Regions from separate parts of the Bilifractor sp. LCP21S3_F8 genome, predicted to be linked through region 1. Evidence: predicted binding sites of a transcription regulator. Region 1 holds the regulator's gene; each other region holds the start of a gene.

Evidence for each region. Region 1 encodes Rex, which represses fermentation and respiration genes when NADH is low (regulators of the CRP and FNR family bind a similar motif). Its sites were predicted from a motif close to ATTGTTAANTANTTAACAAT; they were not measured.
Region 2: ACTQ3A_RS01415 (acetyl-CoA C-acetyltransferase) is a predicted target of Rex. The motif match lies at 2,025-2,044, and genes of this name have one in related genera.
Region 3: ACTQ3A_RS04465 (oxidoreductase) is a predicted target of Rex. The motif match lies at 2,241-2,260, and genes of this name have one in related genera.

What each region holds. Positions count from the first base shown of each region.
Region 1 covers NZ_JBQKIK010000007.1:97,664-101,953, reverse strand. Annotated here, with positions in the region: gene ACTQ3A_RS05345 (ABC-F family ATP-binding cassette domain-containing protein) at 1-1,183, opposite strand, end outside; gene ACTQ3A_RS05340 (redox-sensing transcriptional repressor Rex) at 1,370-2,011, shown strand; gene ACTQ3A_RS05335 (NAD(P)H-hydrate dehydratase) at 2,215-3,735, shown strand; gene ACTQ3A_RS05330 (YebC/PmpR family DNA-binding transcriptional regulator) at 4,057-4,290, shown strand, end outside.
Region 2 covers NZ_JBQKIK010000002.1:38,498-42,787, reverse strand. Annotated here, with positions in the region: gene ACTQ3A_RS01425 (DegV family protein) at 1-143, opposite strand, end outside; gene ACTQ3A_RS01420 (butyryl-CoA:acetate CoA-transferase) at 603-1,949, shown strand; gene ACTQ3A_RS01415 (acetyl-CoA C-acetyltransferase) at 2,213-3,403, shown strand; gene ACTQ3A_RS01410 (enoyl-CoA hydratase-related protein) at 3,503-4,290, shown strand, end outside.
Region 3 covers NZ_JBQKIK010000006.1:39,068-43,357, forward strand. Annotated here, with positions in the region: gene ACTQ3A_RS04455 (CdaR family transcriptional regulator) at 1-904, shown strand, start outside; gene ACTQ3A_RS04460 (LysR family transcriptional regulator) at 1,127-1,987, opposite strand; gene ACTQ3A_RS04465 (oxidoreductase) at 2,301-4,259, shown strand.

The DNA.
Region 1 (4,290 bases):
AGTACCCGATATGGACCTTGGAACCGAGGACGATTTTTCCCTCATCCGGCGTCAGAAGACCGTTGATCATTTTCAGTATGGTGGACTTTCCGGTTCCGTTGTCACCGATGATCGCGACCCGCTCTCCACGCTTGATCTCAAAGGACTGATTACGGAAGAGAAGAAGCCCCGGGAATGCCTTGGACAGACCGGCCACGGTGAGCACATCCTTGCCGCTTTCCGTCCTCGGCTTCAGCTCAATGCGCATATCCGCGCTGACTTCCTGCGGCTTCTCCAGAACCTCCATTTTATCGAGCATTTTTTCTCTGGATTCCGCGCGCTTGATTGACTTCTCCCGGTTAAACTGCTTCAGCTTGGTGATGACCGCTTCCTGATGACGGATTTCTGCCTGCTGCTTCGCCCATGCGTTGTACTGTGCCTTGCGCACGATTGATTTCTTCCGGCTGTATTCGTTGTAGTTTCCCTCGAAGCTCATGGATCTTCCGTTTTCGATCTCGATAACCCGCGTGACGATGCGGTTCAGGAAATACCGGTCATGAGAGACAATGAGCACAGTTCCCGGATAATTGATAAGAAAATTCTCCAGCCACTCGATGGAGGAGAGATCCAGGTGGTTGGTCGGCTCATCGAGAAGCAGGATATCCGGCTTTGTCAGCAGGAGCTTTCCCAGAACGACCCGTGTCTTCTGGCCGCCGGAGAGGGAGCCAAGACGGCGGTCAAAATCTTTTTCCTCAAATCCGAGTCCCTTCAGGACGCCTGTGATCTCGCTCTCCGCCGCATATCCGTTCTGGAGCTCAAACTCATGCATCAGCTCTGTATAGCGGTTCATCAGCGAAACGGCCTCTTCGCCCGTGACCGTGTCCATCCGGCGCTCCATTTCCCGCAGACGCTGCTCCATATCGAGGATATCCTGCTTTGCCTTCCGGACCTCCTGATAGATCGTCTCATCGGATTCCATGTCCTGGTACTGTGCCAGATATCCCATGGTCTTGCCGTGTGTGACGGTGACTTCTCCGGTATCCGGGCTGAGAGCTCCGGTAATGATCCGGAGGAGCGTCGATTTGCCCGCTCCGTTCACGCCGATCAGAGCGGCCTTGTCCCTTTCTTCAATATGAAAGGAAATATCCTTCAGGATTTCCTCTGATCCAAATGTCTTGCTGATATTCTGACAGGAGAGAATCATATCTGTCCACCTCACACATTCGTAGCTTTTCCTGTTTGCGTCCCGCCGCTTCTCTGGCGGAGCATTTACCTTCCAATTATACCGAAAAAAAACAACAAAGCAAGGGCACCGGGAAAAAGAGAAATACTTTGACAAAAATTAGACAATTACATATAATGGTAGTAGCTTCAAGGAGGTTTTCTTATTATGAGTCAGAAAGAAATTTCGAAAGCCGTTATCAAGAGGCTGCCCCGTTATTACCGGTATCTCGGTGAACTTCAGGAGGCCGGCGTTGAGCGGATTTCTTCCGGTGAACTCAGTCAGCAGATGAAGGTGACCGCCTCTCAGATCCGGCAGGATCTGAATAATTTCGGCGGTTTCGGGCAGCAGGGCTACGGTTATAATGTGCAGTATCTTCGAGAGGAGATCGCCAAAATTCTCGGACTGGACCGCATACACAATATTATCATTATCGGTGTCGGACATCTGGGACAGGCTCTCGCGAATTATACGAACTTTGAGAAGAACAGTTTCCGTATCATCGGACTTTTCGACAATAATCCCGAATTAAAGGGCAAGGTCATCCGGGGTGTTCCAATCCGTATGACGGACGAGATTCCATCCTTTCTCCGGGAGAATGATGTCGAAATCGCGACGCTGACTCTCCCAAAGGAATACGCCATTGAGGTAAGCAAGATGCTGATCGAAAACGGCATTCACGCCATCTGGAATTTTGCGCACACCGATCTGAACCTTGTGGTACCGAAGAATGTGGCTGTTCAGAATGTTCATCTGTCCGAAAGTCTGATGCGGCTGTCCTACAACCTCAAGACACTCGAAGAGAAGTAGACACCTGCCGATACAAGACGATATAAGAGCCCCTCGCGTAGATGGGGGCTCTTTTTGGAACGGAAAAGAAAATTGTTATCGGATCTCATCAATTGGAGCAGAGAAGAGAACGTTTATCGGATCTCATGAATTGGAGCAGTGAAGAGAACGTTTATCGGATCTCATGAATTGCGCTGTTCTTCAGCAGAAAGGGAGGATACAGAATGAAACTGATCTTGAGTGCAAGGCAGCATCAGGACGCGGATCGAAGCGCTGTCGCGGCTGGAATGCCTTCCATGGTCCTCATGGAGCGGGCGGCACTTGCCTGTGCATCAGAAATTGAAAAACGGCAGTATGACATGGATCGGATCCTCGTCGTCTGCGGAACGGGAAACAATGGCGGAGACGGAGTCGCTGTGGCCCGCGTTCTCTGCGAGGAAGGATACAGCTGCACGGTTTTTCTTGCCGGACCGGAGGAAAAATTCAGTGACCAGCTGAAACAGCAGCTTCATATCATCGAGGGTTTTCCGATCCCGGTCATCCGCGCCCGCAGCACACCGGGCGCGGAACTGGAGGATTTCCATCCGGAGGATTATTCTCTTATTATAGACGCTCTTTTCGGGATCGGGCTGAAACGGGACATCACCGGAATATATGCCGAACTTATTGACCGAATCAATCATTCCGAGCTTCCTGTCGCCGCTGTCGATATGCCGTCCGGTGTCAACACCGACTCCGGCGTGATCATGGGGACAGCTGTCCGTGCGGATCTCACTGTCACGTTCACAACCGGAAAGGCAGGTCTCTACATCTATCCAGGAGCAGCCTGTGCCGGGAAGGTCAAAGTGAAGCAGATCGGAATTCCGCTTACCAGAGAAATCACGAAGGCCTGCCATCTGTATACCATCGAACACAGTGATCTTGAATATCTCCCGAAGCGTGATGAATCGGGCAACAAGGGAACCTTCCGGAAGATTCTCGTCATCGCCGGATCGCGGAATATCTGCGGGGCGGCATATCTTTCCGCAAAGGCCGCACTTCTGACCGGTGTCGGAATGGTGAAAATCTTCACAGAAGAAAATAACCGCACACCAATCTGCGCACTGTTCCCGGAAGCTCTCATTTCCACATACCGGGATGGCGCAAAAGACTTTCCACAGCTTGCAGCGGATATGAAATGGGCGGATACTGTACTGATCGGTCCAGGACTTGGAACCGGCGATACGGCGCTTTCTCTTATGCGGGAATTCCTTCGTCTGAATCAGGAAAGAAAAATACCTGCAGTTTTTGACGCTGATGCGCTGAATCTCATTGCGGCGCACAGCGACCTCCTTCGGGAAATCCGTTTTCCCTCCGTTTTCACACCACACGTTGGTGAGATGAGCCGTCTGACCGGCATCGCTCCCTCAGATATCAAGTCATCTGCCGTCAGCATCGCAAGGCATGCTGCCGAGGAGGTCCGCAACACGGTGGTTCTGAAAGACGCCGCAACGGTCACAGCGCTCCCGAATGGCAGCTGCTTCCTGAACCGGTCCGGCAACAGCGCACTATCCACAGCCGGGAGCGGAGATGTCCTGACCGGAATCATCGCCGGTCTGACCGCGCAGCACGGAGATTATACCGGTGTCGCTGCCGCACTCGGAGTCTACATTCACGGAAAATGCGGAGAGCGGGCATCCGAGAAATATTCAGAGGCCTCCGCAACTGCCGGAAACATCCTCGAATTCATCCACGAATTTCTCTGATGAACCGGCGCCGCGCCTTTTCCGCTGTCACCTCAAAGGGAGACAGAACTCTGAAATTTTCTGCTTCTTTGCTGCTTTGACTCTTTTTGCAGCCGCTTTGACTCTCTTTGTATTTGCGTTGAGCCGATTTGACTCTCTTTGCAGCCGGTTGACGATCCATCCATTCAGTGATATATTTTTAAAGTAATGTTAAAATTAGCGCGAGTTATGAAAACCGCCGGACTCTGCATACAGCTTGTGGTGTTGTATACAGCATGGCCGGTTACCGTATACGGCGCTGAATTCATATACTATTTACAATTTAATGAGGAGTGAAATTTTATGTCAGGACATTCAAAGTTTGCGAACATCAAGCACAAGAAGGAGAAGAACGACGCGGCTAAGGGCAAGATTTTTACCATCATCGGCCGTGAAATCGTGATTGCCGTGAAAGAGGGCGGACCGGATCCGGACAACAACAGCAAGCTTCGTGATGTAATCGCAAAAGCCAAGGCCAACAACATGCCGAACGATACCATTAAGCGCGGTATTGAAAAGGCTGCAGGTGCCGCGAAC
Region 2 (4,290 bases), on a different contig from region 1:
ACGCGGTCAATCGGAAAATGACCGTCGTCAAATGACTCGCCGTTCATAATGACATGCATTGGAACAACATGGATCTGATATTTTTGTACAAGTGATTCCGGAAGATCGGATCCGCTTTCTGTTGATATGAGAATCTCTCTCATATATATTCTCCTGTCCAGCGCCATGAATTTGAGTTGTTGCAGACGCTTAAACTCAGTATATCCTTTTTCGAAAGAAATGAACAGTGCAAAGCAGGAATTTTCGCTGTTCTTGCTGTTCCGGTCAGACTGTTGGTGGAAAATTGTTCCGTTTGTGGTGCTTCCTTCGGCAGGGCTGTTCCATGAAGACTGCCCTTGAGGTGTGGCGGATAATGTGAAAAAACTGTCTTTTCTAACTGTGATTGGTAACCAATGCAAAATTATATACAGAACCGGATGTAAACGGAAAATGGAGGAGGCGAAGAAACAGAAAGACAATAGCGGGAAAAGAAAATAGCAGAAAAATAATTTACATCTGTCACAAAAATGGTAAAATACAGATAGGTTGTTAAAAAAATATCATAAAAACGCGATCCCTGAAAATGGAAACGGAAAGGCGTCTGGAAGAGGAGGAATGAGCTGATGAATTACGATGAAAAGTATAAAGAGAAACTGGTAACGGCCGAGAAAGCAGCTTCCGTGATAAAGAGCGGCGACTGGGTTGATTACGGATGGTGTGTCGGTACGAATGTCGCGGTTGATAAAGCTCTGGCAAAGAGAATGCCTGAGCTTCATGACGTGAACATCCGCGGCGGTGTTCTCTGTCATGCTCCGGCTATCTTCGGAATTGAAAATCCGGCGGAGCATTTTATCTGGAACAGCTGGCATATGAACCCGGTGGAGAGACATTCGGTCTCCAAAGGTTTCTGTTTTTATACGCCGCTTCGTTATTCTGAGCTGCCGCGCCTCTACAGAGAAAGCACGATGCCGCTGAATGTGGCAATTTTTCAGGTATCGCCAATGGACAAACACGGCTACTTTAATTTCGGTCCCTGCGCGAGTCAGATGAGCGCTGTTGTGGAGACGGCAGATATCGTAATCGCAGAGGTGAACAAAAACATGCCGGTATGCCTCGGAACCCGGGATAATTACGTGCACATCGACCAGATCGATATGATCGTCGAGGGAGATGATCCTGCGATTGACGAGGTGCCGGCAGGAGGAGAGGCCAGCGATGTGGATAAGGCGGTCGCGGAGCTTGTGGTACCGGAAATTTCGGACGGCGCCTGCCTGCAGCTGGGCATCGGAGGAATGCCGAACGCGATCGGCAAAATGATTGCAGAAAGTGACCTGAAGGATCTTGGTATACACACGGAGATGTATGTGGATTCCTTTGTAGATATGGCAGAGGCAGGCAAAATTAACGGATCAAAGAAGAACATTGACCGGGGGCTTCAGGTATACGCTTTCGGCGCCGGTACCAGAAGAATGTACGATTATCTGGACGGAAATCCGGAATGTATGGCTGCCTCTGTCGGATATGTCAACGACATCGATACCATCGGCGCGATTGATAATTTCATCTCTATTAATAACGCTGTGGACATTGATCTTTACGGACAGGTTAACGCCGAGAGCGCTGGGATCAAGAATATTTCGGGAGCCGGCGGACAGCTCGACTTTGTACTTGGAGCGTACAAATCCAGGGGCGGAAAGAGCTTTATCTGCCTGTCGTCCGCGTACAAGGACAAAAAGACCGGGGAGATCAAGAGCCGGATCCGTCCGACGCTGACCCCGGGAAGCGTGGTTACAGATACCCGCGCGAACACGATGTATATCGTGACCGAATATGGAAAGGTCTGCCTGAAGGGGCTCTCCATGTGGCAGAGAGCGGAACAGCTGATCAATATCGCACATCCGAAGGTACGGGATGAACTGATCCGTGAGGCGGAGAAAATGAACATCTGGAGACGGTCCAATAAGAGATGACATGCGGCGGCGATGTCAAGGAAAAAACTATACAAGATTGCAATCCAAATTTAGTAAGTTTTTTCTGAAATAAAGATTGATAAATATTTGACAAAAAGGCGGAATAGGGGTATTATGATTACATCGTTAAGAAATAAACGAGCATTGTTCCGGCGGTCTGGATCAGAAGACGCGGTACAGCGTTCCGGCTTTTTCCTGACGGTGATTCATGAGGAAATACATATTTCACGTACTAAATATTTATTTTTTAAGGAGGCTTTAATATGGCTGAGAAAATTGTTATTGCTGGCGCCTGCCGTACTGCGATCGGTAAGATGGGTGGAGAACTTAGCACAGTTCCGGTTGCTGATCTCGGAACAATTGTTATCAAAGAGGCTCTGAAGCGCTCCGGAGTACCGGCGGATAAGGTAGACATGGTATACATGGGATGTGTACTTCAGGCAGGACAGGGACAGAACGTTGCCCGTCAGGCTTCCGTAAATGCAGGAATTCCGGTTGAAGTTCCGGCAATGACTCTGAATATTCTCTGCGGTTCCGGACTTGCGGCTGTGAACATGGCAGCAGACATGATCCGTGCTGGAGAGGCAGAAATCGTTGTTGCAGGCGGCATGGAGAGCATGTCCAAGGCTCCGTACCTTCTGCAGAACGGACGTTATGGATATAGAATGGGCGATGGAGCACTGATTGATTCCATGACGCATGACGCTCTTACCGATGCGTTCAACAATTATCATATGGGAATCACAGCTGAGAATGTTGCCGAGAAATACGGCCTGACCAGAGAAGAGCTCGACGAGTTCTCCGCAAAATCTCAGCAGAAGGCCTGCAAGGCAATAGAAGAGGGCAAGTTCAAAGATGAGATCGTTCCGGTAGAGGTAAAGGGACGTAAGGGCAAGGTTACCATCGTTGATACCGATGAGGGACCGCGTCCGGGAACAACAGCAGAAGGACTTGCAAAGCTTCGCCCCGCTTTCAAGAAGGACGGAATTGTAACCGCGGGTAATGCTTCCGGAATCAATGACGGTGCGGCAGCAGTTGTAGTAATGACAGAATCCAAGGCAAAAGAGCTCGGTGTAAAGCCGATGGCTTCCTGGATCGCAGGCGCGCTCGGCGGTGTTGATCCGGCTATCATGGGCGTAGGACCGATCGTAGCTACCAGAAATCTGCTGAAGAAGACCGGAATGACCGTTGCGGACTTCGATCTGTACGAGGCAAATGAGGCATTTGCTACACAGTCTCTCGCAGTTGCCAAGGAACTCGGATTTGATCCGGAGAAGCTGAATGTAAACGGAGGAGCAATCGCTCTTGGACATCCGGTAGGATGCTCCGGAACAAGAATCCTTGTTACCCTGCTCTATGAGATGCAGAAGAGAAAAGCGAACAAAGGTCTTGCAACTCTTTGCATCGGCGGCGGCATGGGCTGCGCTACCGCGGTAGAGAGATACGAGGAGTAAACGGAAACTTATCAGGAGCTGAAACGGAGCTGTTTTTCCCTGCACAGGGAGAGCCGTTTCCGGCTCCTGAATCATATTGGATAAGAAAGGGTTTCTATCATGGCATATGTTACATATGAAACCGAAGGCGCGGTAGCAATTGCCACTATTGACCGCCCGAAGGCTCTGAATGCATTAAACAGCGAAGTTCTTGACGATCTGGAGAAGGTGATTGAGGGCATTGATCTTGATACCATCCGTTGCCTTATCATCACCGGCGCCGGCGATAAATCCTTCGTGGCCGGTGCGGATATCGGAGAGATGAGCACCCTGACAGCTGCCGAGGGAGAGGCTTTCGGCAAGAAGGGAAATGACCTGTTCCGCAAAATTGAGACGCTCCCGATTCCTGTCATTGCCGCGGTTAACGGATTTGCTCTGGGCGGCGGCAACGAGATCGCAATGAGCTGTGATTTCCGCATCTGCTCTGAGAATGCCGTATTCGGACAGCCGGAAGCCGGTCTTGGAATAACGCCGGGCTTTGGAGGCACACAGAGACTTGCTCGTCTGGTAGGACCGGGAATGGCAAAGCAGCTGATCTACACTGCAAGAAACATCAAGGCGGATGAGGCGTTCCGCATTGGTCTTGTCAACCAGGTGGTGCCACAGGAAGAGCTGATGCCAACGGTGAAAAAAATTGCTTCCATTATCGCGGGCAATGCGCCGATCGCGGTAAGAGCATGCAAGAAAGCGGTTAATGAGGGCCTTCAGGAGAATATCGATGATGCACTTGTGATCGAGGAGAAGCTCTTCGGTTCCTGCTTCAATTCCGAGGATCAGAAAGAGGGAATGGCAAATTTCCTCCGCAAAAAGGATGACCCGAAGAAGGTAAAACACGTGGCATTCCAGAA
Region 3 (4,290 bases), on a different contig from region 1:
CATAGAGGTGGACAGCAACGAGGATTATTCGGGTACAAGAAAGGGAATCAATATTCCGATCTATTATCATAACTCTGTAATCGCGGTGATCGGCATTACAGCAGAGCCCTCCGAGGCCCGGAAGTACGCGCATCTTGCGGAAAGGATCTCGGCGCTTCTCCTGCATGAGCAGGAAATCGGAGAGATGTACCGGAGTACAGATGAGCGGCGCGCCTATCTGATCCGCTGTATTCAAAATGAGGATTTCGAAAACCGCGCTTATTTTGACAGCTGCCTGAAGGAGTTTCATGTAGACCCGAAGGGCAGATACCGCATGCTGTGTATTGAGATAAATACTCGTTATAATCTGGTGAACATCTCTCTTCTGGAGCAGAAGGTAAGAGCTTTTTTCAACCGGATCGGGGAAGAAGTCTACACCTATATCTACCCGAACCGGTTCGCCGGACTCATACGGTCGGAGTCGTACAAGAATTATCAGTCAGTATTCCGCCGTTTCGCATCGGATCATCATCAGATCCTTCAGATGGGGGTCGGCAGTGACAAGAGCTTTGAAAAGTGCGGCGATTCCTGGCGGGATGCAGTCATCGCCATTAGCTCAATACGCGGGACCGGGAAGGATCTCGTCGCGTTTGATGATCTGAAGCTGGAGATTCTTCTTTCAGGGATGAGTGATGCGGTGAGAGAGGAATACAGAACGAAAGTGCTGGGAGGGTTGAAGCCCTCGGAGGTTGACTTTCTGAAGACTTACTATGATTCGGACATGTCCCTGAAGGCGGCAGCGGAGAAGCTTTTCCTGCACGTCAACACCGTTCAGCAGAGGCTGAACCGGATTGCCGGGAAGACCGGAATGAACCCCAGGAATTTCCGGGATGCGGTTTTGTTCTGGCTGGCGATGCATGTCTGAAGCAGGCGAATGGGCGGCTATGAATACAGATTCTGTTCTGGCGCTGGCGATGCATGTCTGAAGCAGGCGAATGGGCGGCTATGAATACAGATTCTGTTCTGGCGCTGGCGATGCATGTCTGAGGCAGGCGAACGGCCGGTCCTATATACGGATTCTGTTCTGGCTGGCGATGCATGTCTGAAAGAGGCAGATACCGGTGATGATGAATGCGAATACGAACACTCAGGAAGCGGAACTGCCTGTGGGCTCGGAGGACGCCGGGGTCTTTAACGTTGCGGCGTAGATGGCCCAGGGGATGGAGTCTTTGATCTCGATGCACCGGATATTCTCCTGCCGGATTTCGGAGGCATGAAGGTTTACATCGATGCCGATGCCGTGCTGTCTGGATACGAACAGATAAATTAGTGAGCTCTCCATTGTACGGATGGAGATCTGCGGCACAAAGCCGAGCTCCTGACATTTGGTGACGATGGAGTGAAAAATACTGAATTTTTCGTTGAGTGTAATCAACTTCTCTTCCTGCAGATCCACGAATGACAGTACATCTCTATCATACAGCGGATGCCCCTGTGGAACGACGGCACAGAGTCTCGTCTCGAAGATTTTCTGCTCATGCACCATGGGGGAGCGAAAATGATCGACTACATAGGCGGTGTCGATTTTGCCGCCCAGGAGCAGATCTTTGATGTTCTGATTGAAATCCTCTGTCCATTCCACGCTCTCTGATCCGATCAGCTTCTGATTCAGAGTCCGCAGCGCGGGGACGGATTGAAGAGCGCGGATGACGCCGCAGGCAAAACCGACCCGGAGAGAGCGGCGGGAGAAATCCATTCGCTTCATCTCCATTTCAAGATCCTGCAGCCGGTACAGAAGCTCCCGGCTGTGCTTGTACAGGTAGTCTCCGCTCTTGGTGGGAATGAGCCCTGCCGATGACCGGCGAAAGAGAACCACGCCGAGCTCATCCTCCAGACGGTTCAGATTTTTTCCCATACCCTGCGGGGAAATATAAAAACGTTCGGAAGCCTTGTTCAAACTTCCGGTTTCATAGCAGGCACAGAAATAACGAAGCGTTTTTGTATCCATTCCCTGAGTATGCCTCCTTCTTACATGATGTCCATTCCCTGAGCATGTTTCCTTCTTTCATGATGCCCATTTCCTGGGTGCGTCTCATTCTTGTATGACGGGATCTGTCTTTCTGCATTATACCCCAGATAAGGATGAGTTTATACTTTTTCAGACAAAAACCATACAATCATTATGAAGGGATGAAAAAAATAGTTTCTACTCGTATGAGTCTGGTTGATGGCGGAAGCCGGTAAGACGATGTAAGATTAATTTAGTTAATTTGTTAACGATATCGCGCCATCAATCTGAAATGAGTGTACAGGAGGATGTTATGAGAACCAGAAAATACCCGAATCTCTGCAAACCAATCACGATCGGCAGAACTACCTTTCGCAACCGTATGTTTTCCGCACCTATGGGTGGAACGGATATCACGAATGACGGCTGCATCGGACCAAAATCCACGGCTTTTTATGAGCTGCGTTCCAAGGGAGGTGCAGCGGCGGTCACGGTAAGTGAGTGCATGGTTCACCCACAGACGGACGGATCGCACGCCTATCATCTCGATGAGTCTATTCTGAACTCCCTGGCCTGCGCAACCTATACGGCGGATGCAATCCGCAGGCATGGCGGGATTCCGAGTCTGGAACTGTCGCACTCCGGTATGTTTGCCGGCACCTACATGACAGACAAGAAGAAGCAGCACGATCTGCATCAGTGGGGACCCTCCGATACCGTTCGCGGAGACGGCGTGCAGGTGAAGGCTCTGACAAAAGAAATGATTGAAGATATTGTGGCGGCGTACGGGCATGTAGCAGGACTGGCAAAGCGTGCGGGTTTTGAAATGATCATGATTCACGGCGGGCACGGCTGGCTGATCAATCAGTTTCTGTCTCCCCTGTTCAATCATCGGACAGATGAATATGGCGGGTCACTGGAAAACCGCACCCGGTTTGCTGTGGAGGTTCTTCAGTCGGTGAGAGAGGCGGTAGGTCCGTTCTTCCCTGTTGAATTTCGAATGAGCGGCGCTGAGTTCACGGAGGGCGGATATGGCCTCGATGAAGGTGTCCGTATTGCACAGGCGATCGAGCCCTATGCGGATATCATACACGTGTCGGCCGGCACCTATCAGAAGACGTTCGGCATCACGCATCCGTCAATGTTCGAGGACCACGGACGCAACGTGTATCTGGCGGCAGAGATCCGGAAGCATGTGCATAAGCCGGTAGCTACGATCGGAGGCCTGAACGACCCGGCGCAAATGGAGGAGATCATTGCTTCGGGAAAAGCGGATATCGTGTATATGGGACGCGCCCTTCTGGCCGATCCCTTCCTTCCGAGAAAAATCAACGAGGGCAGAGAGGATGAGATCGTGCGGTGTCTGCGCTGCTTTACGTGTATGGCGGAGCGCGCGGCCACATCTACCAGACGCTGTACGGTCAACCCGCTGATCGGAAGAGAACTGGAAGGGGATGAGATCCAGCCCGCACCGGTAAAGAAAAAGGTTCTTGTGGCAGGCGGCGGCCCGGGCGGTCTGTATGCGGCTTATACCGCTGCAAGACGGGGGCATCAGGTGGTGCTCTGCGAGAAGGAAAAAGAAGTCGGTGGCATTCTGAAATCCGAACAGGCGCTTTCCTTCAAGTATGAGATGTATCAGCTCTCCGGAACATACCGGCTGCTCTGCGAGAAGGCGGGTGTTGAGATTCGTACCGGTGTCGAGGTGACACCGGAATATGTCGACAGCGAGGCACCGGACGCGCTGATCATTGCGGTCGGCTCCACACCTCTCGTACCTCCGATTCCGGGGCTGCGCGGGGAAAATGGAGCAAACGTCATTGTGGTCAACAACTATTATCTGGAAAAAGAGCGCTGCACGGATCATGTCGTCGTATTCGGCGGCGGACTCGCGGGCTGTGAATGTGCCGTTCATCTCGGACAGGAGGGAAAGCATGTCGAGATCGTTGAGATGCGGGATATGCTCGCGCCGGACGCAAACGTCCGCCACCGTCCTCTGCTGATGGCACAGATTGATAAATATTGTACGGTCCATACCGGTTACAAGGGACTCGAGGTTACAAAAGAGGGAATTCTATGCGAGACAAAGGACGGAGAGAAGGTTCTGGTTCCCGGTGACACCGTGATCTGCGCGCTCGGCCAGAGATCCCGGACTGACGTTGTGGAGTCCCTGATGGATACCGCTCCCTTCGTCCGTGTAATCGGCGATGCGTCCAGAGTATCTACCATTACAAACGCGGTGTACTGGGGATATCATGCGGCACTCGACATCTGACGCAGGATAGCCGGAAAAGAAACAGGTATAG